Regions from separate parts of the Raoultella sp. genome, predicted to be linked through region 2. Evidence: predicted binding sites of a transcription regulator. Region 2 holds the regulator's gene; each other region holds the start of a gene.
The links. The regulator CRP, encoded in region 2, controls carbon source genes, mostly activating them, when cyclic AMP is high. The targets are predictions, from matches to a motif close to ATGTGANNNNNNTCACAT.

Region 1: aaeR (HTH-type transcriptional activator AaeR) is a predicted target of CRP. The motif match lies at 2,649-2,666, and genes of this name have one in related genera.
Region 3: msrB (peptide-methionine (R)-S-oxide reductase MsrB) is a predicted target of CRP. The motif match lies at 3,745-3,762, and genes of this name have one in related genera.

The regions. Positions count from the first base shown of each region.
Region 1 is NZ_JBCNNS010000011.1:3,601-13,698, reverse strand. Features, by position in the region: gene yhdP (AsmA2 domain-containing protein YhdP) at 1-94, shown strand, start outside; gene tldD (metalloprotease TldD) at 183-1,628, shown strand; gene aaeR (HTH-type transcriptional activator AaeR) at 1,702-2,631, opposite strand; gene aaeX (p-hydroxybenzoic acid efflux pump operon protein AaeX) at 2,762-2,965, shown strand; gene aaeA (p-hydroxybenzoic acid efflux pump subunit AaeA) at 2,973-3,905, shown strand; gene aaeB (p-hydroxybenzoic acid efflux pump subunit AaeB) at 3,911-5,878, shown strand; gene ACZAHD_RS03160 (barstar family protein) at 6,036-6,311, shown strand; gene yhcN-B (DUF1471 family stress response protein YhcN-B) at 6,361-6,627, opposite strand; gene yhcN (peroxide/acid stress response protein YhcN) at 6,730-6,993, opposite strand; gene argR (transcriptional regulator ArgR) at 7,347-7,817, opposite strand; gene mdh (malate dehydrogenase) at 8,232-9,170, shown strand; gene degS (outer membrane-stress sensor serine endopeptidase DegS) at 9,223-10,098, opposite strand, start outside.
Region 2 is NZ_JBCNNS010000048.1:7,075-17,172, forward strand. Features, by position in the region: gene ppiA (peptidylprolyl isomerase A) at 192-761, shown strand; gene ACZAHD_RS10775 (YhfG family protein) at 869-1,036, shown strand; gene ACZAHD_RS10780 (putative adenosine monophosphate-protein transferase Fic) at 1,026-1,616, shown strand; gene pabA (aminodeoxychorismate synthase component 2) at 1,661-2,224, shown strand; gene argD (bifunctional acetylornithine/succinyldiaminopimelate transaminase) at 2,314-3,534, shown strand; gene ACZAHD_RS10795 (YccS/YhfK family putative transporter) at 3,524-5,602, opposite strand; gene crp (cAMP-activated global transcriptional regulator CRP) at 5,655-6,287, opposite strand; gene ACZAHD_RS10805 (OsmC family protein) at 6,594-6,998, shown strand; gene ACZAHD_RS10810 (phosphoribulokinase) at 7,063-7,929, opposite strand; gene ACZAHD_RS10815 (YheU family protein) at 7,965-8,183, opposite strand; gene ACZAHD_RS10820 (hydrolase) at 8,180-9,202, opposite strand; gene ACZAHD_RS10825 (nuclear transport factor 2 family protein) at 9,410-9,862, opposite strand; gene ACZAHD_RS10830 (ABC transporter ATP-binding protein) at 9,975-10,098, opposite strand, start outside.
Region 3 is NZ_JBCNNS010000021.1:806-10,903, forward strand. Features, by position in the region: partial or broken gene ACZAHD_RS05510 (anion permease) at 22-1,478, shown strand; gene ACZAHD_RS05515 (D-hexose-6-phosphate mutarotase) at 1,569-2,456, opposite strand; gene gapA (glyceraldehyde-3-phosphate dehydrogenase) at 2,544-3,539, opposite strand; gene msrB (peptide-methionine (R)-S-oxide reductase MsrB) at 3,879-4,292, shown strand; gene ACZAHD_RS05530 (YeaC family protein) at 4,337-4,615, shown strand; gene chiD (chitinase ChiD) at 4,806-6,059, opposite strand; gene pncA (bifunctional nicotinamidase/pyrazinamidase) at 6,240-6,881, opposite strand; gene ansA (asparaginase) at 6,891-7,907, opposite strand; gene sppA (signal peptide peptidase SppA) at 8,064-9,917, opposite strand; gene ACZAHD_RS05555 (NAD(P)H nitroreductase) at 10,082-10,098, shown strand, end outside.

The DNA of each region.
Region 1 (10,098 bases), on a different contig from region 2:
AGTCTCTATCCTGCGTTATCGCATCACTGGCACTATCGATCAGCCGCAGATCAATGAAGTCCTACGCCAGGCGCGCAGCGACAAAAAGCAATGATTTGACGATTGCGGGGAATTACCGCACTCTCAATGGATAGCGTTTTTTATTTCCGCCTGACGTGCGGCAACAAACGAGTAGCATAACGATGAGCCTGAACCTGGTAAGTGAACAATTACTGTCAGCAAATGGCCTGAATCATCAGGATCTTTTTGCCATTCTTGGCCAGTTGGCCGAGCGCCGTCTGGATTACGGCGACCTCTATTTTCAGTCGAGCTATCACGAATCTTGGGTTCTGGAAGACAGCATCATTAAAGATGGTTCGTACAATATTGACCAGGGCGTCGGCGTGCGTGCGGTCAGTGGCGAGAAAACGGGTTTTGCTTATGCCGACCAAATCAGCCGGCTGGCGCTGGAACAGAGCGTGCAGGCGGCCCGCACCATCGTGCGCGATAGCGGTGACGGCAAAGTGCGCACCCTGGGAGCGGTAGAATACAGCACTCTGTATACCAGTATCGATCCGCTACAAAGTATGAGCCGCGAAGAGAAACTGGATATTCTGCGTCGCGTCGATAAAGCCGCTCGCGCCGCTGATAAACGCGTACAGGAAGTGTCCGCCAGCCTGAGCGGTGTATATGAATTGATTTTGGTTGCCGCGACCGATGGTACATTAGCGGCGGACGTTCGTCCGCTGGTGCGTCTGTCAGTCAGTGTGCTGGTGGAAGACGACGGTAAACGCGAACGCGGCTCCAGCGGCGGCGGCGGACGTTTTGGCTATGATTATTTCCTGGCAGCCGAAGGGGGTGAAGTCCGTGCCGATGCCTGGGCGAAAGAAGCGGTACGTATGGCGCTGGTGAATTTGTCTGCCGTTGCCGCCCCGGCGGGCATGCTGCCGGTGGTGCTGGGTGCGGGCTGGCCCGGCGTGTTGCTGCATGAAGCGGTAGGGCACGGCCTGGAAGGCGATTTCAACCGTCGCGGTACCTCGGTGTTCAGCGGCCATATGGGGGAGCTGGTGGCTTCCGAATTGTGCACCGTAGTGGATGATGGCACCATTGCCAATCGCCGCGGCTCGTTGGCCGTTGATGACGAAGGGACGCCGGGCCAGTACAACGTACTGATTGAGAACGGTATCCTGAAAGGCTACATGCAGGACAAACTCAACGCGCGCCTGATGGGGGTTGCCCCGACCGGTAACGGTCGTCGCGAGTCGTACGCCCATCTGCCGATGCCGCGTATGACGAATACCTACATGCTGGCAGGTAAATCGACGCCGCAGGAAATTATTGAATCGGTTGATTATGGTATCTATGCCCCTAACTTTGGCGGCGGTCAGGTCGATATCACCTCCGGTAAGTTTGTGTTCTCCACTTCAGAAGCCTACCTGATCGAAAAAGGTAAGGTCACGAAAGCGGTGAAGGGCGCGACTCTGATCGGTTCCGGGATTGAAGCGATGCAGCAAATTTCCATGGTTGGTAACGATCTGAAGCTTGATAGCGGTGTCGGCGTGTGCGGTAAAGAGGGCCAGAGCGTGCCGGTAGGCGTTGGCCAACCGACGCTGAGAGTCGATAACCTTACCGTTGGCGGAACCGCCTGAGTGTTTTGAGTGCGCTTCCGCATCTTGTGGAGGCGCAGCCTGCACCGGCGACACTCCTTCTTTGGTGTTGCCGCTAGCGGGAAATTCCCCTTCCGTGCATCCCCTGGTAAATTTTTGCCACCTCGACGAAATACTCCGTCAGCGAATTAATGCAGACCTGAACCTTCAACGGTAGCTTGTCTTTTTCGGTATACACCGCGTACACCGGGCGAGGATCGGACTGGTAGCTTGGCAGCAGGATCTCCAGCTCGCCTCGGTTGATCTCTTCGATTGCCCACATCAGCGGGACATAAGCCACACCAACGCCTGCGGTCAGCCAGCGTATCAGCGTCATGGGGTCATTGGTAACAAAGCGGCCCTGTGGGATCAGTTTGGTTGAGATCCCTTCCGGGGCGATAATTTCAAATTCATTATCAGGGCGCACGCTATACTCAAGCCACGAATGGCTGGTGAGATCGGCCGGTTTTTCCGGGATGCCCGCCTGCTGTAGGTAGCTTTTCGCTGCGCAGAGCACCATCGGCATCGAGCCAAGCCGGCGTGAAAAGAGACTGGAATCCTGCAATGCCCCGACACGGATCACCACATCCAGGCCGTCAGCAATCAGATCCGGCGCAGGAATTCCGGTGACCAGGTTGACGGATAAACCCGGGTACTCTTTCAGCATTCCGGCGGTAATGTGGGCGAGGACATTCTGTGCCATAGTTGAGGAGCAGCCGACGCGCAGCGTACCGATAGGCGTATTATTAAACGCGTACAGTTGCTCATGGACGTCCTGCGCTTCGAACAACATTCGTCGGCAGCCCTGGTAATAGATCTTACCGGCTTCTGTTAAGCCAAGGCTGCGGGTGCTGCGGTTAAGCAGCTTCACCTGGAGTTCATCTTCCAGTTTGGCGACAGTCTGGCTGATGGATGAAACGCTCATCTGGAGCTGGTGTGCCGTGGCGGTAAATGAACCAAGTTCAACCACTTTGGCAAAAACGGACATGCGTTTTAATCGTTCCATTATTCACTCTGACTTAAAAGTGATTTAGATCACATAATATAGATCATGCTGCAATTGTTACGTTACTATATTGTTAGCTACATAATAAACGCTTCACCATATCACCTGTACGCTTCTTACCAAGGTCATTATGAGTCTGTTTCCTGTCATCGTGATTTTCGGCTTGTCGTTTCCGCCGATCTTCTTTGAGTTGCTAATCTCGCTGGCCATCTTCTGGCTGGTTAACCGACTGCTGGTTCCCACCGGCATCTATGATTTTGTCTGGCACCCTGCACTGTTTAATACCGCGTTATATTGCTGCCTTTTTTATCTGATATCGCGTTTGTTCGTTTGAGGTCGATGTGAAAACACTAACAAGAAATATCTTCCGTACCGCAATCACTGTGATACTGGTTATCCTGGCATTTGTCGCGATTTTTCGCGCCTGGGTCTATTACACCGCGTCTCCCTGGACACGTGACGCGCGATTCAGCGCCGACATCGTGGCCATCGCACCCGATGTTTCCGGGCTGATTTCGCAGGTAAATATCAAGGATAACCAGCTGGTTAAGAAAGACCAGGTTTTGTTTGTGATTGACCAGCCGCGTTATCAGAAAGCCCTCGAAGAAGCTCAGGCCGACGTTTACTACTACCAGACTCTGGCGCAGGAAAAACGTGTTGAAGCCGGCCGCCGTAATAAGCTGGGTGTACAGGCGATGTCTCGAGAAGAGATAGACCAGGCCAATAACGTCTTACAAACGGTAGAACATCAGCTGGCGAAAGCCGTGGCCAGCCGGGATCTGGCTAAGCTCGATCTTGAACGCACAGTTGTCCGCTCGCCGGCCGATGGTTGGGTGACTAACCTCAACGTTTACAACGGTGAATTTATTACCCGTGGCTCGACAGCCGTGGCACTGGTGAAACAAGATAGCTTTTACGTGGTGGCCTACCTCGAAGAGACCAAACTGGAAGGAGTACGTCAGGGCTACCGTGCGGAAATTACTCCGCTGGGAAGCAGTCGCTCGATTAAAGGTACGGTGGACAGCATCGCCGCCGGGGTGACCAACGCCAGCAGCAGCAGCGACGCCAAAGGGATGGCTTCCGTGGACTCTAACCTTGAGTGGGTTCGCCTGGCTCAGCGCGTGCCGGTCCGTATTCGACTCGACAAGCAGCAGGGCAATCTGTGGCCAGCGGGGACAACCGCGACGGTAGTGATTACCGGTAAAGAAGACCGTGATACAACCCGGGTGAACTTTTTCCAGAAACTGGCGATGCGCCTGCGTGAGTTTGGTTAATCGCCATGGGGATCTTCACCATTTATCCCCGGCACCTTCGCTTCGCGATTAAATTAGCGTGCGCGCTGGTGCTGGCACTCTTTGTCGGCTTCCACTTTCAACTGGAAACGCCGCGTTGGGCGGTGCTCACCGCGGCTATTGTCACCGCCGGTCCCGCGTTTGCCGCCGGTGGAGAACCTTATTCTGGCGCCATCCGCTATCGTGGGATGCTGCGTATCGCCGGGACGTTTATCGGCTGTATTGCCGCGCTGGCGATAATCATTCTGATGATTCGCGCGCCGCTGTTGATGATGCTGGTGTGCTGTGTGTGGGCGGGGTTCTGCACCTGGATCTCTTCGCTGGTTCGCGTCGAAAACTCCTACGCCTGGGGGCTGGCAGGCTATACCGCGCTTATCATTGTTATCACCATTCATACCGACCCGATGCTGGCGCCGCAGTTTGCCGTTGAGCGTTGTAGCGAGATTGTGGTGGGCATTGTCAGCGCCATCATGGCGGATCTGCTATTTTCCCCTCGCTCGATTAAGAAAGAGATCGATCTTGAGCTGGATAACCTGCTGGTCGAACAGTACCGCCTGATGCAGCTTTGCGTGGCGCATGGCGATAGCGAAGTGGTTGATAAAGCATGGGGGGCACTGGTGCGTCGGACCAGCGCGCTGGAAGGAATGCGCGGCAACCTTATCATGGAGTCCTCGCGCTGGGCCCGGGCCAATCAGCGTTTGAAGGCCATTAATACTCTTTCTTTAACGCTGATTACCCAGTCCTGCGAAACGTACCTGATCCAGAATTCGCACCCGGAAATCGTGACCAATGATTACCGTGAGCTGTTTGCCGAGCCGGTTGAAACCGTGCAGGATGTCCATCGACAGCTGAAAAGAATGCGCCGCTTTCTGACCTGGAAAGGGGAGCACAATACGCCGGTAACGATTTACAGCTGGGTTGGCGCCGCGACACGCTATCTGCTGTTGAAGCGCGGCGTGGTTGGCAATACCAGGATTAGCCGGGTTGAAGATGAAGTGCTGCGGGGGGAAGTGGTAATAAAGGCGGGTTCCGCCGAGCATCATCATGCGATGGTCAACTTCTGGCGCACCTCCATTTCCTGCATTCTTGGGACGTTGTTCTGGCTGTGGACCGGCTGGACCTCCGGCAGCGGGGCGATGGTGATGATTGCGGTGGTGACGTCGCTTGCCATGCGCCTGCCAAACCCTCGAATGGTGGCGATAGATTTTCTCTACGGTACGCTGGCGGCCTTACCACTGGGGGCGTTGTTTTTCCTGGTGATTATGCCCGCCACGCAGCAGAGCATGCTGTTGCTGTGTATCAGCCTGGCGGCGATGGCGTTCTTTATCGGTATTGAGGTACAAAAACGGCGGCTGGGATCGCTGGGAGCGCTGGCGAGTACCATCAACATTCTGGTACTGGATAACCCGATGCAGTTTCAGTTCAGCCAGTTTCTTGATAGCGCGTTGGGCCAGATCGTCGGTTGTTTTCTTGCGCTGATGGTGATTCTGCTGGTGCGGGATAATTCACAAGCGCGTACCGGGCGTGTGCTGCTGAATCAGTTTGTTTTGGCAGCGGTTTCATCGCTGACGACCAATACTGCGCGTCGTAAAGAGAACCATTTGCCAGCGCTTTATCGGCAGTTGTTCCTACTGTTGAATAAGTTTCCCGGTGATATCGCCCGTTTCCGCCTGGCGCTGACCCTGATTATTGCCCATCAGCGTCTGCGGGATGCGCCTGTGCCGGTGAACGACGATCTGTCGGCATTTCACCGCCAGCTGCGACGCACCGCAGACCATGTGATTTCCGCAGTCAGTGATGATAAACGACGTCATTATTTCGCTCGTTTGTTAGAAGAGCTGGACGTTTATCAGGAAAAACTGCGGGTCTGGGAGGCGTCACCTGCGGTGACGGAACCGGTCCGACGGCTGGTGGATATGTTACGTAAGTATCAGCATGTATTGACCAATAGCTAAACCTGAACCGACGCTAAAGCGTCGGTTTTTTTATCACTATACTTAATCATCGGGGATATTCGCGTTTCGTTCAGGGAAGCCGGGAGAGAGCCCCGGCACGTGTACGCAGGGATGTATTGGCGGGTGGCAATAGCGCGATGTTGACAGGGTGTAGGCGATGACTATCTATACATTTGATTTTGATGATATAGCCGATCAGCAGGATTTCTATCGTGAGTTTTCACGGATCTTCTCGCTCAACCGCGAGCAGGTGAACAATCTGGACTCATTGTGGGAAGCCGTAACCGGCGGTCTGCTACCGCTGCCACTGGAGATTGAGTTTATTCACTTAAGCGATAAACAGCGTCGGCGCTTTGGCGCCTTGATATTGCTGTTTGATGAAGCGGAAGAAGAGCTGGAAGGGGAGCTAAGGTTTAACGCCCGGCAAGCATAAAAAAGCCCCCGACAGGCGGGGGCAAGTCGTCGGACAAGACGACGAGGGTTTATTTGTACAACTCAGCTGTAGCGTGCCAGCTATCGCCGGTACGGGCTTCAATAATACGGTAGCTGCTTGCGCCTTCTTTTTCGGCTTTAGCCGCCAGTTCATGGCGCATATCCATCGGGGCGCTGCCTACCTGAGAAACAGAGATGGTGCCCAGCGACTGCAGGTTTTGAGCTTGTTCCTCGTTGACCTGATGTACGGCGGCGCTGGCGCCGAAGGAGAGGACGGAGGCCAGGCCCAGGGATGCGATGATCATTGAACGTTTCATAAATTTTACTCCAACCATTTGTTGCAGCGGCAGGAGGCTGTAAATAGACCTGGGCCGCTGGAAATTATTCGTATTCAGTTAGTAACCGACAATCGTTACGTCTTATTTATAAAGCTCTGCCGTCGCGTGCCAGTGGTCACCGGTACGGGCTTCGATAATGCGATAAGAAGATGCACCTTCTTCCTGGGCTTTCTTGTTCAGCATTTCATGCATATCCATCGGGGAAGCACTCACCGCGCCGACGGAAATGGTACCGATTGACTGACGGTCTTGCGCCTGATCGCTGTTGATAGAATCAGCGGCGAAAGCGCCAAAAGACAGAACAGACAGGATGCTTAGTTCAGCTACAGATGTTTTGATTTTCATGATGTTTACCTCGTCGAATCTTGTTATTGAGGGCTCTTTGTTTCGTGACCCTCATCACAAAATCAAGTATACACTAATAACCAAAAATATTAATACTCTGCTAATCATTTTGCGAGTAAATAATTACAAAGAATTGTCTTTTTTATAACGTATAAGAATTAGAAATGTCATTTACTCGCTACATAAGACTTAGATAGCGATTAAAATCATATAGATAAGATATTTTGATATTTTGTGCGCTTATGGCCCGTTCATTCGGTAAATGTATGTATAGAGGCCGAAAATCACACTAAATGTTAAAGAAATGCAACATTTTTGAAAAGGCCCTCTGGTCGGAACCAGAGGGGAGGCCCTCAGAGTTCCTGTTCAAACAGAACGAGAATTGCGTCGTATAGATCTTTGACGGTGAAGCCTCTGGCCGGGGTCGTGAAGATGGTGTCATCGCCGGCAATGCTACCGAGGATACCTTCCGATTTTCCGAGAGAGTCCAGCAGGCGAGCAATTAGTTGCGCTGCCCCCGGGCTGGTGCGAATAACCACGACGGCATCGTTATAGTCGATATCGAGCACGAGGTTTTTCAGCGGGCTGGAGGTCGTCGGAACGCCAAGTTCGGCAGGCAGGCAATAGACCATCTCCATTTTGGCGTTACGGGTACGAACCGCGCCAAATTTAGTCAACATGCGGGAGACTTTCGATTGGTTGATATTATCGAAACCTTCTTCCTGCAGCGCCTGGACGATCTCACCCTGAGAGCTGAACTTTTCTTCCTTCAGCAGCAGTTTAAACGCTTTAACCAGTTCTTCTTGTTTTGCCGAACTTCGCATAAGTCACCCAAATTATGGTGGTAAAAACAACATCATTATGCATAGTAATGAATTTTTATGCAAATAATCCGCGGGAGGATAAAGTAAATAATGTTATGAAGGGGGCATATTTTAGCAAATAACCCTGCTAAGGAACATGCCTTCATCACAGGGCGTAAATCGCTGTAAAAGTAAATCAAATGTTATGAGAATGATGTTGTTTTGCCGAATAAACTGGGTGTATTGTAACCAACAGTCGATCCGGTACTACCTTTTGCTGGATGGTCAGTCTTGGGGATAAAATGTAAAGCGGATGGATCGCTGCGCACCAGAACGCATTCTTTAACCATACTTATTGTAATTGTTCATCTTGTGAATTAAGGTCCAGGCGACGGAGTAACGAAAGACTATATTAACCATAATAAGGAGTTTAGGATGAAAGTTGCAGTCCTCGGCGCCGCTGGTGGAATCGGCCAGGCGCTTGCCCTACTACTTAAGACCCAACTGCCTTCAGGTTCAGAACTCTCGTTGTACGACATTGCTCCGGTCACGCCGGGCGTGGCGGTTGATCTTAGCCATATCCCTACCGATGTAAAAATCAAAGGTTTCTCCGGTGAAGACGCAACTCCAGCGCTTGTTGGGGCTGATGTGGTGCTGATTTCTGCTGGTGTAGCCCGTAAACCAGGCATGGACCGATCCGATTTGTTTAACGTTAACGCGGGTATCGTGAAGAACCTGGTACAGCAGATAGCGAAAACCTGTCCTCAAGCCTGCATTGGCATCATTACTAACCCGGTGAACACGACGGTGGCCATTGCCGCAGAGGTGTTGAAAAAAGCGGGCGTTTACGATAAGAACAAACTGTTTGGCGTCACTACGCTGGACATCATCCGTTCGAATACCTTTGTGGCTGAGCTGAAAGGTAAATCCGCATCCGACGTTGAAGTGCCGGTAATTGGCGGACACTCCGGCGTGACCATTCTGCCGTTATTGTCGCAGATTACTGGCGTGAGCTTCAGCGAGCAAGAAGTCGCCGATTTGACAAAACGCATCCAGAACGCTGGTACCGAAGTTGTTGAGGCCAAAGCAGGTGGCGGTTCTGCCACGCTCTCTATGGGGCAGGCGGCCGCTCGCTTTGGTCTTTCCTTAGTGCGTGCGATGCAGGGCGAGAAAGGCGTGGTCGAATGCGCTTATGTTGAAGGCGATGGTCAGTACGCGCGCTTCTTCTCGCAGCCATTACTGTTGGGCAAAAACGGTATCGAAGAGCGTCAGTCGTTCGGTAAGCTGAGCGCATTTGAGCAACAGGCACTGGAAGGTATGCTGGATACGCTGAAGAAAGATATCGCTATGGGCGAAGATTTCGTCAACAAATAAATGGCGATGCGATAAAAAAACCGGAGCCGCGGCTCCGGTTTTTTTATGTCGGTCAGTTGGTCGCCGGATATTCCTGAACGGCAATATGCAGAGTGATTTTTTTGTCATCGCGCATGATAACCACCGGAATTTCTGAGCCGGGGCGGATTTCCGCGACCTGGTCCATGGTTTCGAGGGCGGAAACCGCCGGTTTATCATTCACCGAAATAATCACGTCATTGGCGCGGATACCGGCCTGAGCCGCCGGACCATCCGGGGCAACGTCATTAACCACAATGCCCTGCAGCTGATCGATGCCACCGCCCTGAGCGTGCAGCGGCGCAATCTCGCGGCCGCTGATACCGATATAACCGCGGATCACACGGCCATCGCGAATCAGCTTATCCATGATCTTGGTTGCCAGCTGGAAGGGAATCGCAAAGCCGATCCCTTCCGGCGTTTCACCATCATTACTTTTATCAAATGACAGTGTGTTGATGCCCATCAGTTCGCCCAGCGAGTTCACCAGCGCGCCGCCGGAGTTACCATGGTTGATTGATGCATCGGTTTGCAGGAAATTTTGTCGCCCGGTAGGGTTCAGACCAATACGACCGGTGGCGCTGATAATCCCTTGAGTAATCGTCTGACCGAGGTTGTAAGGGTTACCAATCGCGAGGACCACATCACCGATATGCGGGACCCGTTTCGGGTTGATAGGAATGACCGGCAGGCCGGCATTGGCGTTAATTTTTAAAACCGCCAGGTCAGTCAGGGTGTCAGAGCCAACCAGTAAGGCTTCAAAAACGCGACCATCCTGCAGGGCGACAATAATCTGATCCGCATCATTGATGACGTGTTTGTTGGTCAGGATATAGCCACGCTGGTCCATGATAACGCCGGAACCCAGAGTCAACTGATTATGGCTGGTACCGTTCAGCGCGCGGTTATA
Region 2 (10,098 bases):
TTATTATGCAATTAAATTGTTTTTGCATTGATTTGTGTGACGCAGATCGCTTTTATTTGTCGTACTGGTCAATGCGTGCGTCGTAACAACTATTTCAGCTACGTAAAATTAGGTAAAAGGCTGGCCCAGGATACAAAGGCTCTTTAGAATCAAAGCACTTGCTTTTTATTCTGCTCCGTTAAGGAATTCCCATGCTCAAATCAACTCTGGCGGCGGTGGTTGCCGTTTTCGCCATTTCAGCTTTCTCTCCGGCAATGGCAGCGAAGGGCGATCCTCGTGTATTGCTGACGACCTCTGCGGGCAATATTGAGCTGGAGTTAAATAGCCAGAAAGCACCGATTTCCGTGGATAACTTCCTGAAGTACGTGAATAGCGGCTTCTATAACAACACCACCTTCCATCGCGTGATTCCGGGCTTCATGGTGCAGGGCGGCGGCTTCAACGAACAGATGCAGCAAAAGCAGCCGAACCCGCCAATTAAAAACGAAGCCGATAACGGTCTGCGCAATACTCGCGGCACTATCGCGATGGCGCGTACCGCCGATCAGGACAGTGCTACCAGCCAGTTCTTCATTAACATTGCGGATAATGCCTTCCTTGACCACGGACAGCGAGATTTTGGCTATGCGGTCTTCGGCAAAGTAGTGAAAGGCATGGACGTGGCGGATAAGATTTCTCAGGTTCAGACGCACAATGTCGGACCGTATCAGAATGTTCCGTCCAAACCTGTCGTCATCCTCTCAGCGAAAGTGCTGCCATAAGCCTTTTTGTACGCGGGTGACATCGCCCGCGCCTCGTCGGCCTCTCTGCGTAACCCGAAATTGCTGCTTATACTTGTGGCAAACAGGGGACGATAAGGGAGGCGACCATGCGTTCACTCACCGATAAGCAAAAATCTCAACTCTGGGAACAGACACGCAATGTGAACTTTCAGGCCAGCCGTCGCCTGGAGGGGGCTGAGATCCCGTTGGTCACGCTGACTGCCGAACAAGCGCTGGCGCGTCTTGCCGAGATCAGGAGGCGCCATGAGCAGTAAATATGGCGACGATCGCGACCCTTACCTCTACCCTGCGCTCGATGTGATGCGTAACCGCCTCGGCATTCGTCAGGCGCAGCGGCTGGAGCAAACGGCCTGGGAAATCACCTCCTTGCGTGCGGCGACGCTGCCGCTGGGACCGCGTGGCCGTGGGCTGCCTTACCTCTGTTTTATTCATCATCAACTCTATCAGGATATCTTCGACTGGGCGGGGCAATTCAGAGAAGTCGATATCTATCAGGGGGATACTCCTTTCTGTCACTTTGCGTGGATTGAGAAAGAGGGCAATGCGCTGATGCGGGCGCTGGAGGAAGAGGGCTATCTCAGCGGAATCAGTCGCGCGACGTTTATCACGCGTCTGAGCTGGTACTATGGGGAAATTAACGTTCTGCACCCGTTTCGCGTCGGTAGCGGCCTGGTTCAGCGGATTTTCTTTGAACAGTTGGCTCTTCACGCCGGATTTGTCCTCGACTGGCGGGATATCAATCCCGATACCTGGAGCCAGGCTAACCAGTTGGGGGCGATGGGCGATCCCGAACCCCTTGAGCGGATCTTTCGCAAAGTGGTAAGCGAAGCGTGAGAATCTGAGTAGAATAGCCCGGTTTTATTCTTTCCGGAGCCGCTATGATCCTGCTTATCGACAACTATGATTCTTTCACCTGGAACTTGTACCAGTACTTCTGTGAACTGGGGGCGGAAGTGCTGGTCAGGCGTAATGATGAGCTTACGCTTGAGGAGATAGCTGCGTTGATGCCGGAGAAAATCGTGATCTCTCCCGGACCTTGTACGCCGAATGAGTCAGGTATTTCGCTGGCGGTGATTGCACATTATGCCGGTCAAATTCCTCTGCTAGGCGTTTGCCTTGGCCATCAGGCTATCGCCCAGGTCTTTGGCGCCACTATCGTCCGTGCGGCGAAAGTGATGCACGGCAAGACTTCACCCATCTATCATAACGGGCAGGGGGTCTTTCAGGGGCTGAATAATCCGCTGACCGTCACTCGCTACCACTCTCTGCTGATTGATCCTGCGACCCTTCCCGAATGCTTTGAGGTAACGGCCCGCAGCGAAAGTGGTGAGATTATGGCGATTCGTCATCGGGAATGGGATCTCGAAGGGGTACAGTTCCACCCGGAGAGTATTCTTAGCGAGCAGGGACATCAGCTGCTGGCAAACTTTCTCAATCGGTGATTTGTTGTTGCCATTGAGTGATTTTTTATGCATATTTTGTGAGTAGATTATCAAAATAACGATCGCATAACGAAGAAGGATGGCATGACATGGCAACTGAGCAAGCGGTAATTACCCGCGCCACATTCGATGAAGTTATTCTGCCGATTTATGCACCTGCAGAATTCATCCCGGTTAAAGGTAAAGGTAGCCGCGTATGGGATCAGCAGGGCAAAGAGTACGTTGATTTCGCGGGCGGGATTGCGGTGACGGCGTTAGGTCATTGTCATCCGTCTCTGGTCGCGGCGCTGCATGAGCAGGGCGAAACCTTGTGGCATACCAGCAACGTCTTTACCAACGAGCCTGCGCTGCATCTGGGTCGCAAGCTGGTGGACGCCACCTTCGCCGAGCGTGTGGTGTTCATGAACTCGGGCACCGAAGCGAATGAAACGGCGTTCAAGCTGGCGCGCCACTATACAATTACCCGTCACAGCCCGTATAAGACCAAAATCATCGCCTTCCACAATGCCTTCCACGGCCGTTCGCTGTTCACGGTATCGGTGGGCGGGCAGCCAAAATATTCTGACGGTTTCGGCCCGAAACCGGCAGACATTATCCACGTGCCGTTTAACGATCTGCATGCGGTTAAAGCGGTAATGGACGATCATACTTGTGCGGTGGTCGTAGAGCCGATTCAGGGAGAAGGCGGAGTGATGGCGGCGACGCCGGAGTTTCTGAAAGGACTACGCGAACTGTGCGATGAGCATCAGGCGCTGCTGGTCTTTGATGAAGTTCAGTGTGGAATGGGGCGGACCGGTTCTCTGTTTGCATACATGCACTACGGCGTGACGCCGGATATTCTTACCAGTGCCAAAGCGCTGGGCGGTGGCTTCCCGATCAGCGCTGTACTGACCACCAACGATATTGCCAGCGCATTCCACGCCGGTTCCCACGGTTCGACCTACGGCGGTAACCCTCTGGCCTGCGCCGTTGCCGGGGCAGCATTTGATCTGATCAATACCCCGGAGGTGCTGGAGGGAGTGAATGCGAAGCGCGCGCTGTTTGTACAGCATCTCCAGCAAATTGACGCGCAGTTTGACCTGTTCAGCGATATCCGCGGTATGGGGCTGTTGATTGGCGCGGAGCTGAAGCCGCAGCATAAAGGCCGGGCTCGCGATTTTCTTTATTCCGCGGCAGATGCGGGGGTGATGGTGCTTAATGCCGGGCCGGATGTAATGCGCTTTGTACCTTCGCTGGTTATTGAAGAGAAGGATATTGCCGAAGGCATGGCTCGCTTTGCGCAGGCGGTACAGCAGGTGCTTAGCGCTTAATTGCGCGTAACCAGATGCCGTGATGCGGGCGCTGACGCCATGCCACCGAGGAGATGGTGTGCATGGTGTTCAGATGATCAAGGATCCGCTGCAGATGTTGCTCCATCGTACTTAACGGGCCACGGCTCACCTCCACATCCTGCGACTCCATAATATTCACATCGCCAGCGCTGCCGGGACCGTCGGTATCCAGCCGCTGCTGGCAACGCTGGAGCGCAACCTCACAAGATTCCAGATAGCGTCGGGCCAGTTCCGGCGTTAGCATCGTATGCTCGCGGGCCAGCGTGGTCATCGCGTTGATATGCTCAACAATAAACTGGCTGTGGGTGACCCATAGCTTCATATCATCAAGATAATGTGTGTTAAACCCGGGTTCCTGCATGGCCTGATTCAGCGAGTTATACAGTGAGTTATGTGCCTGGTTGACACGCATCCGGCGATAGGCCAGCGCCGGGGCTTGATGATCGTCGCTGAGAATCAGCCTGATCGCCTCCTGATCGGCTTCCAGCGCGTCGTGAGCATTCTTGCGCAGTAGCCCGCTTTGCCATTGCGGCCATAGCCAGACCATACCGCCAAACGCAATAAGGCAGCCAATAAGCGTATCGATAAGTCTGGCGACAATATACTGCTCGCCATTTAGCGTCAGAAGCTGCAGGGTATACACCGCCGTCACGGTAAAGCCAACCATCGCCCAGCCGTAATGTTTGCGAATAATCAGGTAACTCAGCAGCGTGACGACCAGCATCGCCGAGAGTGTATAACCCTCCGGGACGTGAAAGTGCAATGCCAGGCCGGCGATGGCCAGACCGGCAAGAGTCCCTGCCGCCCGATGGACAATACGTACCCGTGTCGCGCCGTAGCCGTTTTGGGTCACAAAAAGCACCGTCATCAGGATCCAGTAAGGCTTGGGTAGGTTCAGGGTGCTTCCCATCAGGCTCGCGGCCGTTAACATCACGCAGATACGTGCGGCGTTACGTAACGCCGGCGATTTCCACGAGAGATAGTTCTTTAGCGCGGGCAGCAACGGCAGACGGCGCTCTTTATCCGCCATCAGATCGCGAGCATACAGCGGGCGCTGGGTGCGCAGTACCCGGGCTATTCGGCTGAAGTGCCAGGCGCAGAACTGCCCTACCGGGTTGTCGGGATGCTGCCAGGCAATTTTCTCTAGCGCGCCGATTTGCTTATCCATGTGGAAGCGTTGCGGATAGCGGTGGTAGAGAATGTCATCAGCCAGTACCCTCAGGCGGGCGGCAACGGTTTGTGCGTTCCAGCGGATCACCGCCTCGGCATGGCTGCGCTCAACCAGTTTTTGCACTTCTTCGGGTTGGTGCAGGCTGACGGAGATATGTTCCTGTAAATCCAGCGCCATCTGAAACGCTCGCAGCAGGCGCTTGTGGTCATTGCGCTGGTTCGCCGCCAGCATATGCATCTGCTGGTAGCATTGGGTGATCAGGTCCACCACCTTCTGCTGGCGCGTGAGCAACGGCGGCAGAGAAGTGCTGGGATCGATATGCTGGGTCAACAGGCTGTATTTGGCTTCGCAATAGTTAGCCAGCTCCCGATAGAGCAGGCTCAGCGATTCACGCAACGGCTGCTCGCGCCATAGCCAAAACCAGAACCAGTTAAACAGGCCGTACCACAGCGTCCCGAGGGCGTAGATCAGCAGGGGTTCCCAGACGGGCATGTTTCCGGCAAGGCTCAGGGTAAAGATAGCGGCAATTAACGAAGCGGGCAGAAGCCTGGCATGCAGAGAGCTGATCTCCGCCGTTACGCCGAGCAGCAGCGCCAGGCCGCTGAGGATCAAGGGCAGCGGGATATCCTGCTGAAGAAGAAGCTGGACGACCAGGCTACAGCCGGCAAACAGCGAACCGCCAATAATCAGACGTTTAAAAAAGCGTTTATGCGGTGTATCCAGACCGGCGACGTTACAGCAGGCGGGCACTAGCGAGAACAGCAGACCTTGCTGTAAGTGACCGAGGAGGAAGCCGATTGCGACAGGCAAACACAACACCAGCGTTTGCCGCAGTGCATAGTTGACTTCCGGGTGGTAAATCAGCCTGCGCCACATAGAGGGGAAACAAAAACGGCGTATTGCGGGCGCAACACGCCGTTTCATCGACTTAACGCGTACCGTATACGACGATAGTTTTGCCGTGTGCGGAGATCAGGTTCTGATCTTCCAGCATCTTCAGGATACGGCCAACGGTTTCGCGGGAACAACCCACGATCTGACCGATTTCCTGGCGGGTAATTTTAATTTGCATACCATCAGGATGGGTCATCGCATCCGGCTGTTTTGCCAGGTTCAACAACGTCTGAGCGATGCGCCCGGTGACGTCGAGGAAGGCAAGGTTACCCACTTTTTCTGAGGTCACCTGCAGACGGCGAGCCATCTGCGATGACAAGCGCATCAGGATATCCGGGTTAACCTGAATGAGCTGACGGAATTTTTTGTAGGAGATTTCGGCCACTTCACATGCGGTTTTCGCACGTACCCAGGCGCTACGCTCCTGGCCTTCTTCAAACAAGCCTAATTCACCGATGAAATCGCCCTGGTTGAGGTAAGAGAGGATCATCTCTTTACCTTCTTCATCCTTGATGAGCACAGCCACAGAGCCTTTGACGATGTAGTACAACGTTTCTGCTTTTTCACCCTGGTGGATCAGCGTGCTTTTAGATGGGTACTTATGAATGTGGCAATGAGACAAGAACCATTCGAGGGTAGGGTCTGTTTGCGGTTTGCCAAGCACCATGCGCGGTTATCCTCTGTTATAAGCTATCTCCGGGTGCCGACACTACACGGCATCCGGGCATGCAATCGTATTGTTTCCCTATGCCTGGGAAACGGGCTGGTGATTTTTCTTCAGCCTGTAATGTGAACTCCTCTGCATACATGCAGTACATCAATGTAATACTGTAGCATCCTGACTGTTTTAGCATAGCTTTTGCCGCATGTCTCCTGGTGTCTCGCTTCAGCATGATGCAGGTCGCCTTCCGTTGCGAGAATTGTTATGTACGCGTAATCTGTCAGGAAAATTGCAACCTTGGAGTTAAATTTTATGCAAGCTCGTGTGAAATGGGTTGAAGGGTTAACCTTCATCGGAGAGTCCGCATCAGGTCACCAGATTCTGATGGACGGCAACTCCGGAGATAAAGCGCCAAGCCCAATGGAGATGGTGCTGATGGCGGCGGGCGGATGCAGCGCGATCGATGTCGTGTCTATTTTGCAGAAAGGTCGCCACGACGTGACTAACTGTGAAGTCAAGCTGACGTCTGAACGTCGGGAAGAGGCGCCGCGCCTGTTTACCCATATCAATATGCATTTTATCGTGACTGGCAAGGAGCTGAAAGAGGCTGCCGTTTCCCGCGCGGTGGATCTGTCGGCGGAGAAATACTGCTCGGTGGCACTGATGCTGCAAAAAGCGGTGAATATCACCCACTCATTTGAGGTAGTGGAGGCGTAATGCCCAGATACCCGGTGGCACGCTGCTTACCGGGTTGACACCGCTCGTCGCGCCACCCGGTCATTTAAATCGCTTTACCTTCCATCAAGCGCTCCACCAGCGGCGTCATGATGAGCTCCATCGCCAGCCCCATTTTCCCGCCCGGCACCACCAGCGTATTGATATGCGAGATAAACGAGCCCTGCAGCATCGCCAGCAGCCAGGGAAAATCGATATCCCGCAGGTTGCGGAAGTGGATCACCACAAAGCTTTCATCCAATGACGGGATGCCCTTTGCGGCAAACGGGTTGGAGGTGTCGACAGTGGGGACGCGCTGGAAGTTGATATGGGTACGCGAAAACTGCGGCGTGATGAAATTGATATAGTCTTCCATTGAACGGACAACGGAATCCATCACCGCTTCACGAGAGTGGCCTCGTTCGCTGGTATCGCGGATGAGCTTCTGAATCCATTCCAGGTTGACGATAGGCACCACGCCGACCAGCAGGTCGACATTCTGCGCGACGTTATATTGCGGCGTGACAACCCCGCCGTGCAGCCCTTCATAAAACAGGACATCGGTCGGCTCCGGTAGCGGTTGCCACGGCGTGAAGGTGCCCGGCACCTGATTCCACGGCACCGCTTCATCATAGGTATGCAGATATTTGCGCGACTGGCCGCTACCGTTACGCCCATACTCAAGGAAGGTGTTTTCCAGCAGTCCGAAGTCGTTGGCTTCCGGGCCGAAGTAGCTGATGTGTTTTCCCTGATCGCGCGCTTTGCGGATCGCCATGTCCATTTCCGGGCGGGTATATCGATGGAAGCTGTCGCCTTCCACCTCAGCAGCACGCAGGTTTAGCTGAGCGAAAATTTTACGAAAGGCGAGGCTGGTGGTCGTGGTTCCCGCGCCGCTGGAGCCCGTGACGGCAATCACCGGATGTTTGGCAGACATAACAACTCCCAGAGTAAACGATGTGTGGCGCCGCCTTAGCCGTGAAACTGCTTGCGGGGCATGATGTTGACCGTCTCGTGCAGTTCTGACCACACCAGTACGGCTTCTCCGCTTTTCAATTGTTGTTTGACGTCGGCGACTTTATCCGCCAGCGAGCGTTCATGTTCACCATAATCGGTGCCTTCACGCAACACAAAGCTTTCGATTAGGTTATCCAGCGTTTCGGGATCCAAATCGTGCCAGGGAATCATCATTTTTGTGCTCCTAACCAACGGGTTAACCAGTCCGGAATACGCCTTTCCAGCCACATTTCTGGCTTGCGCAGCGTACCGCCGACGAACCCGACGTGTCCGCCATTTTCTGTCAACTGATACTCGACGTTTGCCGGGAGCTGTTCTTGCGGCGGAATGGAGTGGTGGTCCATAAAAGGATCGTCCTTCGCATGAATGATCAGCGTCGGTTTAGTAATGTCGCTGAGTCGCGGCATGGCGCTGCACTGGCGATAGTAGTCGAGTGCATCCGCAAACCCGTGAATCCTGGCAGTGATCATATCGTCAAATTCGCGGATGCGGCGCATGCCTTTGAGCTGGCGCAGATCGACCGGGAGCGAACCGGGATAGGCTTTCAGCTTACGCGCAGCGTTGGCCTTTAACAGATTGAGCAGATATCGTTGATAGACCCGGGAAAAGCCCTTGTCCATATGATAGCTGCAGGCTTCGAGCATGAACGGGGCCGAGACGATAACCGCAGCATCCAGCGGGACATTATCGCCTTCTTTGGCCAGCAGGCAGCCCAGCATATTCCCGCCCAGCGAATAGCCGACGGCGGCGGTTGGCGCCGCACCCCATTCGCGTTGTAGCCAGTGCAGGAACCAGCTGCCATCTTCGGTTTCACCCGAGTGATAGATGCGGTTATTACGGTTGGGTTCGCCGCTACAGCCGCGGAAATGCATTACCACGCCCAGCCAGCCGCGCTGCATGGCCGCATGGATAAGACCGTGAGCATAGGGGCTGTGCAGGCTGCCCTCCAGTCCGTGGAACACGACCAGTCGCGGTTTGTGTTGCGCCCCGGCGGGGTCTTCACTCCACGCCAGATCGACAAAATCACCGTCCGGGAGTTCAAGGCGCTGCCAGTGCGGCGTGAATCCCAGCTTACGGCGAATCAGACGCGGCAACATGGTCTGCAGATGACGATTGCCCACACCGCGCATAGGGTGGAATTCGCGCGAGTCGTCTTCGGGGGGCGTCATTTCTGTGGGGGTGATTTCAACCATAGCACCAGAGCAGTTAATCATCTTATAAAACATTATACCGCGCATGAAGTGCGCAGGTTATCCAATATGTGGTCTTGCGGCCTGTGCTATAGGTTACACGAAATTGCAGCCGGATGATGACTGCTTGCGGGGTAAGGATGAGCCGCTGCCCGCGAAGGCTGTAAGGGGAAACAGCCACTGCCTGGTGCGAATGGCTGTGAGGCTGGCTCAAAACATGCTGTTGCCACTGGCGGTTTTTTCCGGAACCGTCTGAATAACATCCCAGTGCTCAACGATCTTGTTATGCGCATCGAGGCGGAAAATATCGATAATCGCCCGGGTGACGTCCGGCTCGCGGCCGGTGGACGCAACGTGCAGAACGACATAGTCGCCGTCGACAATCACGCGTTTAATCTCGCTGTGCGAGGCGGGGAATTTGTCTTTCAGAAAGGCGATGAATTGACGAAAGCCTTCGGGCCCATCCTGCGCGCCAGGATTATGCTGGATATACTCCTTCCCGAGGTAGGTTTTTGCGGCGTCAAAGTCTTTGTCGTTCAGCGCTTTATTATAAAAAGCGATGACGTTTTCTTTATTCTTCAATTCGCTCGCGGTGTAGGCGGCAAAGGCGGAGTGGGTCAGGGCGCAAAGCAGTGCGAGGGAGATGAACGTGTTTTTTACCATGGCAATGTCTCTTCGCTGATGAGTGTTGTGGTTTTTCGCCGGGGCACATCACGGCGCGCTTCCCTAATGCGGCGCCGTTGCGTTTATGCTCCTTGTTTTAACATAACCAGTTTTAGCCTTCCTGCAGCATTTGCTCCAGCTGCTCCTGTGCCTCCAGCCAGGCCATTTCACACTCTTCCAGGCCTGATTTTGCACTGGCCTGCTGCTGCAGACAGGTGGTCAGCTCCGCTTTGCGG
Region 3 (10,098 bases), on a different contig from region 2:
TAAAAAGAAAAGGAGATTAACATGACTGAACTTAACAAGCCTCTGGATGTGAAGCTGGCTTTCCCGTTGTGGAAAGCGATTCTTACGATACTCTTCGGCGTTATTATCTGGTTTATCCCGCAGCCGGAAGGGCTCACCCTCCACGCATGGCAAATGTTTGCCATTTTTGCCGCCACTATCTTTGCCATCATTCTCAAGGTGCTCCCGATGGGGGCGGTGACGATGATTGCGCTGATTGTTTCCGCATTTTTGGGTGTGACGCCGCTCTCTCCGGGGAAAACTGACAAAGTTGCGGCGCTATCCGGGTTTGCCAACGGCACTATCTGGTTGATTGGTATCGCCATGTTTATCTCCAGAGCGGTGATCAAGACCGGGTTGGGTAAGCGGGTGGCGCTGTGGTTTATTTCTAAATGCGGTTCCAGCATGTTGGGTGTTGCCTATGGGCTGGCACTGTCGGATGTCGTTCTCGGACCGGGGATCCCTTCGGCATCAGCGAGGGGCGGCGGAATTATGTACCCCATTACGCAGTCCATTGCCACTGCATACCAGTCAGAACCGGGCGCGACGGCGAGAAAAGCCGGCGCCTTTTTAATGATTTGCGTTTCGCAGATTGATGCCATTGTCTGTACGATGTTTTTAACGGCGATGGCGGGTAACCCACTGGTAGCGGAACTGGCGAGAAGCCAGGGAATAGAGATCACCTGGACGACCTGGTTCGTCGGGGCCATCGTACCGGGAATCGCCTCTCTGATCCTGCTGCCGCTGGTGATTTACGCGATTTATCCGCCGCAACTGAAAAAAACGCCGGAGATTCCAGCACTCGCCCGCGAAGAACTGCGAAAAATGGGGCCGATGTCGTTGGCAGAAAAAATTCTGGCGTTGGATTTTGTCCTGCTGATATTGCTCTGGACCATCGGTGATATTTTCTTTTCAATTCCCGCTACGCTTTCGGCGTTTATTGGGCTGATGGTGCTGCTGATCAGCAACATTATGTCGTGGAAGAATATTATTGAAGAAAAAACGGCCTGGGACACCATGTTCTGGTTCGCCGTGTTGGTGATGATGGCAAATGCGCTCAATAAGTACGGCATGATTAGCTGGATATCTGAGCGAATTGTCGGCTATGTCGGTCACTTCGAATGGATTATGGTTTTTTTACTGCTTGTTGTGGTTTATTTCTATACCCGCTATTTTTTCGCGTCGGCGATGGCGCATATTTCCGCGATGTATCTGGCGTTTCTTGCCGTGGCCGTTTCGGTCGGTGTACCGCCGCTTTTTGCCGCGCTGGTGTTGGGTTATACCTCTAATTTGTCGATGGGGCTCACGCAATACTCCGGGGCCCGGGACCCGCGCTGTTTGGCTCGGGATATAACACGACAGGGCAGTGGTGGGGAGTGAGTTTTGTGGTATCGCTGGCGTCTATTGCTATCTGGCTCGTGCTGGGGGGCGCGTGGATGAAGCTGGTGGGATTCTGGTAGTTGAAAACATGACGAGTGCCGGTAAATAAAAACAGGGCGATTTCGCCCTGTTTTTAATCCTTCATCTTGCGTTTATCGGCGTCGAAGGGGTTAGCCTCGTTTCACGACGCGGATAGTTTGTGCCAGACGAGAGGGTTTCTCTTCGCTGGTTTTCTGCGGTTCGGTGACGCAACAGGTTTCGACGCAAACAAAGGTTTTATAACCGTCATCCGGCATATCGCCCATACTGACGGACAGTGCCGGGCCTGGGTTCCAGCCCACGACGTTGCTGTGGTGATGGTGGACGACGTCGATGTTGCGATTCAGCGCAGCGTCGTGAATCACGCTACACGCTTCGGCATTCAGATAGACGCGGTCGGTACGATCCGGGAAGGTCTGCACGCCGTTGCTCAACACGCCTTCTTCGGCATTGTTCACTTTATCGATATAGCGGTCACCGAGGCCACTCACTTTTACCGTGGCGATATCACCGACGTTGAAGTAGGTATGCAGGGCGGAGGTGGTTTCAAATTCGCCGTGCGCTTCCAGTTCGATCTCGCAGGTTTTACCCAGTTTGAAACGCGCATAGAGCGTGAATTCGTGCGGCCAGTAGCGACGAGTTTCATCGCTGCTTTGCAGTTCAAAGGTCAGCATCACGCCGCTGTCATCTTCATCGTGGCCTTTCAGCGTCCACGGCAGGTTGCGGGCGAAGCCATGGGACGGTAAACCCTGCTGCGACGCCGGGCCGAACCACGGCCAGCAAACCGGCACGCCGCCGCGCAGGGCCACGCCGTTTTTGAATGGCGTATTGTTGCTGAGCCACAGCACTTCTTGCTCGCCAGCCGGTTTCCAGGAGAGCAGGTGCGCGCCCTGGAAAGCAACGGAGGCTTTAACCTGCGGATGGTCGACAACGAGCAACTCCAGCTCATCAAGCTGGCGGCGGGAGAGGACAGGGGTAAGTTGTTCAACTACCGGGAGAGCAAAAATTTTGTTAATCATGGTGCAATCCTAAAGGTTAGCCGTAAACATGAAGCCATAAAAAAAGGCGACCGAAGTCGCCTTTTTGGATCAATGTCTCATCTCAACTTATTTGGAGATGTGAGCGATCAGGTCCAGAACTTTGTTGGAGTAACCCGTTTCGTTGTCGTACCAGGAAACCAGTTTCACGAAGTTGTCGTTCAGTGCGATACCTGCTTTGGCGTCGAATACGGAAGTGCAGATTTCACCGTTGAAATCGGTGGAGACAACGTCGTCTTCGGTGTAACCCAGAACGCCTTTCATTGCGCCTTCAGAAGCCGCTTTGATTGCTTTCTTGATTTCTTCGTAAGACGCTGCTTTTTCCAGACGAACGGTCAGGTCAACAACGGATACGTTCGGAGTCGGAACGCGGAACGCCATACCGGTCAGTTTGCCGTTCAGTTCTGGCAGTACTTTACCGACTGCTTTAGCTGCACCGGTAGAGGACGGGATGATGTTCTGAGCTGCACCGCGGCCTCCGCGCCAGTCTTTGTGAGACGGGCCATCAACGGTTTTCTGCGTCGCAGTCGTTGCGTGAACGGTAGTCATCAGACCTTCGATGATGCCGAAGTTGTCGTTGATAACTTTTGCCAGCGGAGCCAGGCAGTTGGTGGTGCAGGAAGCGTTGGAAACGATGTCCTGGCCTTCGTATTTGTCAAAGTTAGCGCCTTTAACAAACATCGGGGTGTTGTCTTTGGACGGGCCAGTCAGTACGACTTTTTTCGCGCCAGCGGTGATGTGTTTACGAGCGGTTTCGTCGGTCAGGAAGATACCGGTTGCTTCAGCAACAACGTCAACACCCACTTCGTCCCACTTCAGGTTAGCCGGGTCACGCTCAGCGGTAACACGGATTTTTTTACCGTTAACGATCAGATGACCGTCTTTCACTTCAACGGTACCGTTGAAACGGCCGTGAGTGGAGTCATACTTCAGCATGTAAGCCATGTAGTCAGCGTCTAACAGGTCGTTGATTGCAACGATCTCAATGTCAGAACGTTCCTGAGCAGCACGGAAAACAATGCGACCGATGCGGCCAAAACCGTTGATACCTACTTTGATAGTCATATATTCCACCAGCTATTTGTTAGTGAATAAAAGGTTGCCTGTAAAATTACAAAAACCTTACGCAGCGTCAAGCGGAATCGTGTCAATCATTGCGACAAATCAATCCAGAGCATGCCTTTGCGCGGTCAATTTATCCCACTTTCCCTTTGAGCCCAATTCCATATTGGGGCTGCGCCCGGAATTTTAAAGGTCATTAAAGATAAAAATGTGATGTTAGTCACAATTATCTGGGCTGCCTTTTGGCATCGAATAAGTTTAGAACAAAAGTCCACGCTTCATTGTTAATGTTTTGTTAGAATCGGGATGTAAAGTTGTCCTTTCACAGTGAGAAGCAAGCACATGGCGAATAAACCTTCCTCAGATGAGCTCAAAAAAAATTTGAGCGAGATGCAGTTTTACGTGACGCAGAATCACGGTACTGAGCCACCGTTCACCGGACGACTGCTCCACAACAAACGGGACGGTGTCTACCACTGCCTGGTATGCGACGCGCCGCTGTTTCACTCGCAAACGAAGTATGATTCAGGCTGCGGCTGGCCGAGCTTTTACGAGCCGGTAAGCGAAGAGGCGATTCGCTATCTGAATGATTACTCCCATAGTATGCAGCGCACTGAAATTCGTTGCGGAAACTGCGATGCGCATCTGGGGCATGTGTTTCCGGATGGACCGCAGCCGACGGGGGAGCGTTTTTGCGTCAATTCGGCCTCATTAAGCTTCAATGACGAAGATAATGGCGAGCAGATTAAAGGTTAAAGAAACGATTCAGCAAATTATTCCAGTGTGGAGTTGAGCGGACCATGGGAATTGAGCAAATAATAGACAGTATGACGCCGGAAGTGTATCAGCGACTGGCGACGGCGGTGGAACTGGGAAAATGGCCGGATGGGGTGACCTTAACCGCTCAGCAGAAAGAGAACAGCCTGCAACTGGTGATGCTCTACCAGGCGCGACATAACAGCGACGCGCAGCACATGACCATCGATACGAACGGTCAGATGGTGATGAAGAGCAAGCAGCAACTGAAAGAGGATTTTGGCATCGCGCCCCGTCCGATTGCGACGCTGAAGATGCAGTAACGAAGCGGCCTGATACCCGGCGGGGCTAACCCTTACAGAGGCAGCAGTGAGGTCGAGTAAGCCCGGCAAAGCAACCTTTGCAGGGCCTGTGGCTGGATTGAGCAAGCCCGGTAAGGTAACGCTGCCACCGGGCAAGGTTGTGGCAGTTCGGGTAAGGCGCAGCTTACATCACCCGATGGCCGTTCGCCGATTAAGGTTTAATCCCAAGCGACGCCGCGAGTTGCTTCGCCAACTGATTGTGGTCATCGGCGCCATACTCCCAGAACATAGCCCCCGCCAGGCCTTTTTGCTTAATGTAATCAGCCTTTATCGCTACCGAACGCGGGTTTTCGTATGACAAGGCGAACAGCGCTTTGCCATCTGCCGACGGGACCGACAGCCACGGAACCTTCGCCTGATCATCCCAATGTTCGGTAAAGCGTTTTTGTGGGTCATTAAGCAATTTGGTGACGATATCGTTGTATTTCACATACGTGTCTTTGGTCAAATCAAAACCCAGCGATGAAAACAGAGCGATGTGCTGTGGCCCTAACCAGGGCTGAGTGACGGGATTTTTTTGCGCATCCGGCTTTGTCCAGTCGATACCCGGCTCAAGGGCGCGTTTGGGTACCCGGCCATAAAAACCGATCCCCAGATTCATCTGGCTCGCTTTTAGACCGGCGGCGAGGTAGTTATTGACCACAAAATCGACGCTGTACTTATCCGCAGCCGCTACCGTCGGCCACCGCGTTGAATCGTACAGGTTGGCGTTGAAGTACTGGGTCCCGTAGGCCATGTCGTAGGTCATCAGGTTGATATAGTCGAGAGACGGCGCAATCGCTTTGACATCCACCCAGCTTTTCGGACTCTCTGCGTTAGCGCCCACGGCGATGGTCGCCAGTTTCTTTGTGCCAAACGCCGCGCGCAGCTCTTTCAGTAAAGCCGTAAAATTATCGCGATCGGCCGGTTGGCTGGCGACCAGTCCCCATGCGCCATTGACCGGATATTCCCAGTCGAGATCGATGCCGTCCAGACCATACTTCTCAACAATCTCCAGCGCTGACTGAATAAACACCGTCCGGGTTTCCTTCGTCGCCGCGGCGCCGGAAAATCCTCGTGCCCCCCAGCCGCCGACGGAAAGCAGGACTTTGAGGTTCGGGTTCTGCTGGCGCAATGTCGGGATTTTCTGTAGGTCAGCCTGTACTTTCGGTGACAGCCATATCTGATGCAGCTTACTGGCATCTTTTAAGGCGTCATTGGTTTCGTCTTTTTCGTCGTTATAGATCAGACCAAATGAGTAGTTGAGATGGGTTATCTGCCGCACGTCCAGCTTATCGATATCGCCGCCGGGGCCGGCAGTGACGTCACCGCCGCCGTTAAAGTAGCCGACGGACATCAGGGAACTGGCGGAGACCACGGAAGCACAGAGCAGGGGTAATGCTGCCAGCAAAGGCAAAAGCTTCATATCAGATCCTCTTTGACTTAAAAAAGTGGCATTGAAAAACAAACACGCCACGTAAATGGCGTGGCGGAAAAACAACGCGTTAACACTACCAGCGATAGTGCGTTGAATCTGCGAGTCAGCTCAATTTATAGTCAAAGCGAAGCGGGGGATTGCCCGAAGCGGCGGCTTCGGGCACGAGGATTACGCCTGCGTTTCCAGCCAGTCGTCGAGGGTGTACAGCGTAGCACCGGCGGAGGCCATCGCCATAAAGGCAAGCGCGCTATCCTGCGGCTGGAGGTTGACCCCGCGGCAGCCGTCGGTAATGACGTTAACGCTATAGCCGAGATTCAGCGCATCCAGCACGGTGTATTTGACGCAGTAATCGGTCGCCAGCCCAAGAACGATGAGATCGGTGATGCCGTGTTGGCGCAACCACTCATCGAGCCCGGTTTTTTGTCGGTGTTCGTTGTCAAAAAAAGCGCTGTAGCTGTCGATGGCCGGATTTTCCCCTTTATGGAATACCGCGGCAATCGCCTGCTGCTGCAGCAGTGGATGCAGCGCCGCACCTTCGCTGTTCTGCACACAGTGATCGGGCCAGAACGTTTGCACCAGGCCATCAAGCTGCCCCCGGGTATAAGGTTCGACCTGGTGCTGGCTGGCGAAGCTGCCATGGTTTGCCGGGTGCCAGTCCTGGCTAGCGACGACGGTTTCGCCGCGGGCAAGACAATGGTCGATAAGTCGGTTGGCGATATCTATGGTGCTATCACCTTCCGGTACGGCCAGCGCGCCGCCCGCGCAAAAATCATTTTGTAAATCGACCAGCAGTAGTGCGCGATTCGTCATCGGTTCTCCTTACTCATCGGGAGTCAGTTCGCCACGCAGGTTTTCCTGCATCAGGTTGCGAATCTCATCGACGCTCAGGTTCTGACTCAACAAGTAGTGTAGCTTGGTCAGTGTGGCCTCAACGGTCATATCAAAACCGCTGATGACGCCCGCCTGGGCGAGAGCGTTACCGGTGGCATACCCCCCCATATTGACTTTGCCGGACATGCACTGGGTCAGGTTAATGACCACGATCCCGCGTTGGCTGGCTTCTGTCAGAACCTGGATAAACTCGCCATTTTGCGGAGCATTGCCGACGCCATAGGAACGCAGGATCAATGCTTTCACCGGTTGACGCAGGAAATTACGTACCACATCGGCCGAAATGCCCGGATAGATCGTCACGACACCAATCGGTTGCGGCGTGATGGGATGCACCATCAGCTCGCCAATACCGTGTGGCGCTGGCGGCGTGCCGAGGCGACGAATGTGGATCCCTGCCTCCAGTAAAGGAGCCAGATTGGGGGAGGCGAAGGCATCGAAACCGTCGGCATGAGCTTTGGTTGTGCGGTTGCCGCGATAAAGACGATTATTGAAGAACAGCGCCACTTCATTGATCGGGTAATTAGCGGCAACGTACAGGGCATTCAACAAATTGATCTGCCCGTCGGAGCGCAGTTCGGCTAACGGGATTTGTGACCCTGTCACAATAACCGGTTTACCCAGATGCTCCAGCATGAATGACAGCGCTGAGGCGGTAAAGGCCATGGTGTCAGTCCCGTGCAGGATAACAAAGCCATCGTACTCGTCGTAATGCGCGCGGATGTCGTCGGCGATGTGCTGCCAGTCTTCCGGCGTCATATCGGAAGAGTCCATCAGTGGCGCATATTCATGGATCGTAAAGTCCGGCATCTCCGGACGATGGAACTCAGGCATCAGCGCCAGCTGACGCTGCAGGTGGCCGGAAACGGGGATATAACCGTGTTCTGAGCGCTGCATACCGATGGTCCCACCGGTGTAGGCAACGTAAATCGATTTCTTTTGCATATCATCGCTTAGGTTGTACATAGACAGGCGCAGTATAAGGTGAGCGCTAAAAAAATACAGCGCAATCCCCCGTTATACTTCACCTTACAGGCGAGTGGCAGGCGAATTTCCCCCGACAATACTGATGTTGTCGGGGGATTGGCCAAACGGGGGGAACTAGTGGATATTGGCGCAGGTTAAGCAGAACGCGTAGCGGTTCTGCGGATCGTTGAACGCGGCGAGCTTATCGCTCTCAGCTTTGACGGCATTGGCCGCGGCGGCAACCGGCGCTGGCAGCCAGGCCTGCAGAGCTGCCGGCAGCGACGCGCGTACCGAACCAGTCAGGCTATCGATCACCATCGAGAATAACGTCGGCTCTTCCTGGTAGTAGTCGATATGCCACTGTTTCAGTTTCGCCAGTTCCGCAGCTTTTGTCACCGCGTCGTCAAAGTCGCCCAGGCTATCGACCAGCCCGTTGGCTTTCGCATCTTCACCGGTCCAGACATGGCCCTGGGCAATCTGGTCGATTTTCTCCGGCGTACTGTTACGCGCATTGGCCACCAGGGTGATAAAGCGTTTGTAGCCATTCTCGATGCTCAGTTGCATCAACTGCTGAACTTCAGGCGGCAGCGATTTGGTCGTTGAGACGTCGGCCAGCGCCGACGTCGCTACGCCATCGGTGTGGACGCCGATCGAATCCAGCGTATTTTCGACGGTGTTAATGACGCCGAAGATGCCAATCGAGCCGGTGAGAGTGCTTGGGTTGGCCACGATATAGTTGGCCGGCGTGGAGATCCAGTAGCCGCCGGAAGCGGCCATGCCGCCCATGGAGACCACCACCGGTTTACCCGCGGCTTTCGCCGCCGCCAGCTCTTCACGAATCACTTCCGAGGCGCTGACGCTACCGCCCGGGCTGTTGACGCGCAGGACAATCGCTTTCACCTTCGGATCGAGGCGGGCATCGCGAATCTGCGCGGCGGTGGTGTCTCCTCCGACATTACCCGGCGTCTCTTCGCCGTCCATGATCGCGCCGTTAGCGAAGATAACCGCAATGGTGGCACCCTGGTCGGACGGTGTTTTCACGCTGTAATCGTAATAGCTGATCGCGCGATAGTTATTATCCGCTTTGCTCCAACCGAACTGTTTAGTCAACGCCTTCTCCACGTCGGTCGCGGTGCCCAGCTCATCAACCAGTTTGTTGTTCAGCGCGTACTGCGCCGTATCGCCATCCACTTTACGCAGACCGTCAATCAGGCCCTGAGCGCCAGGGAACAGCTGCTGCGCCGTGATTTGGCGGTTAGCGGCGATGGTATTGAGGTAGTTTTGCCACAGCTCGCCAATCCAGCGACTGTCGGCTTCACGAGCGGCAGGCGACATATCGTCGCGGATAAACGGCTCGACCGCCGATTTATAGGTTCCGACACGGAAAACATGCGTCGAGACTTTCAGCTTGTCGAGCAGAGATTTGTAATACAGGCCGTTGGTGGCAAAGCCGTGCAGGTCAACTTCACCCTGCGGCGAGAGCCAGATTTTATTGGCGAAGCTCGCCAGATAATATTGCCCCTGGCTGTAGCTACTCCCCACGGCATATACCGGTTTGCCGCTATCGCGAAATTCGCGCAGCGCCTTACCGATATACTGCATCGAAGGCTGATCTCCGCCGGCAAAATTTTTCAGATCCAGTACGATGCCGGTGATATTGCGGTCATCTTTCGCCTGGCGAATGGTTTGTACGATATCAAACAGCGAGTTTTCCTGGAGACGGTCGGAACTGGCCCCAAAGAGCTGACGACCGATCACCCCGAGTTTGCTACTGGCGGACGGTTTATCGACCACCACACCGGTGAGATCCATCAGCAGTGCACCGCGAGCGGTATGTTCCGTTGTAGTGCTGCTGAATTGTGCCCAGATGCCAACACAAACCAGGACCAGCAACAGGAAAACCAGGTTCAGTGCGAGCTGGCGAATAAAATTGAGTACCCGCCACGTCCATTTAAAAAATCCGGCGAGCAGCCGCCAAAGAGTTCGCATGTATTCTCCCTACATTGTTAAAAATGGGCTAACCGCTTGGGTTGCCGCGTCTGGTTATCCTAAAGAGACGGTTGACGGTTGTCAGCAGGAATCACCGGTCGTGCTGTAACAAAATTCTTGCGCATGTTAATTTTATGAAAAATGACAGCACAGGAGTCACAAAAATGGATGCTCTCGAACT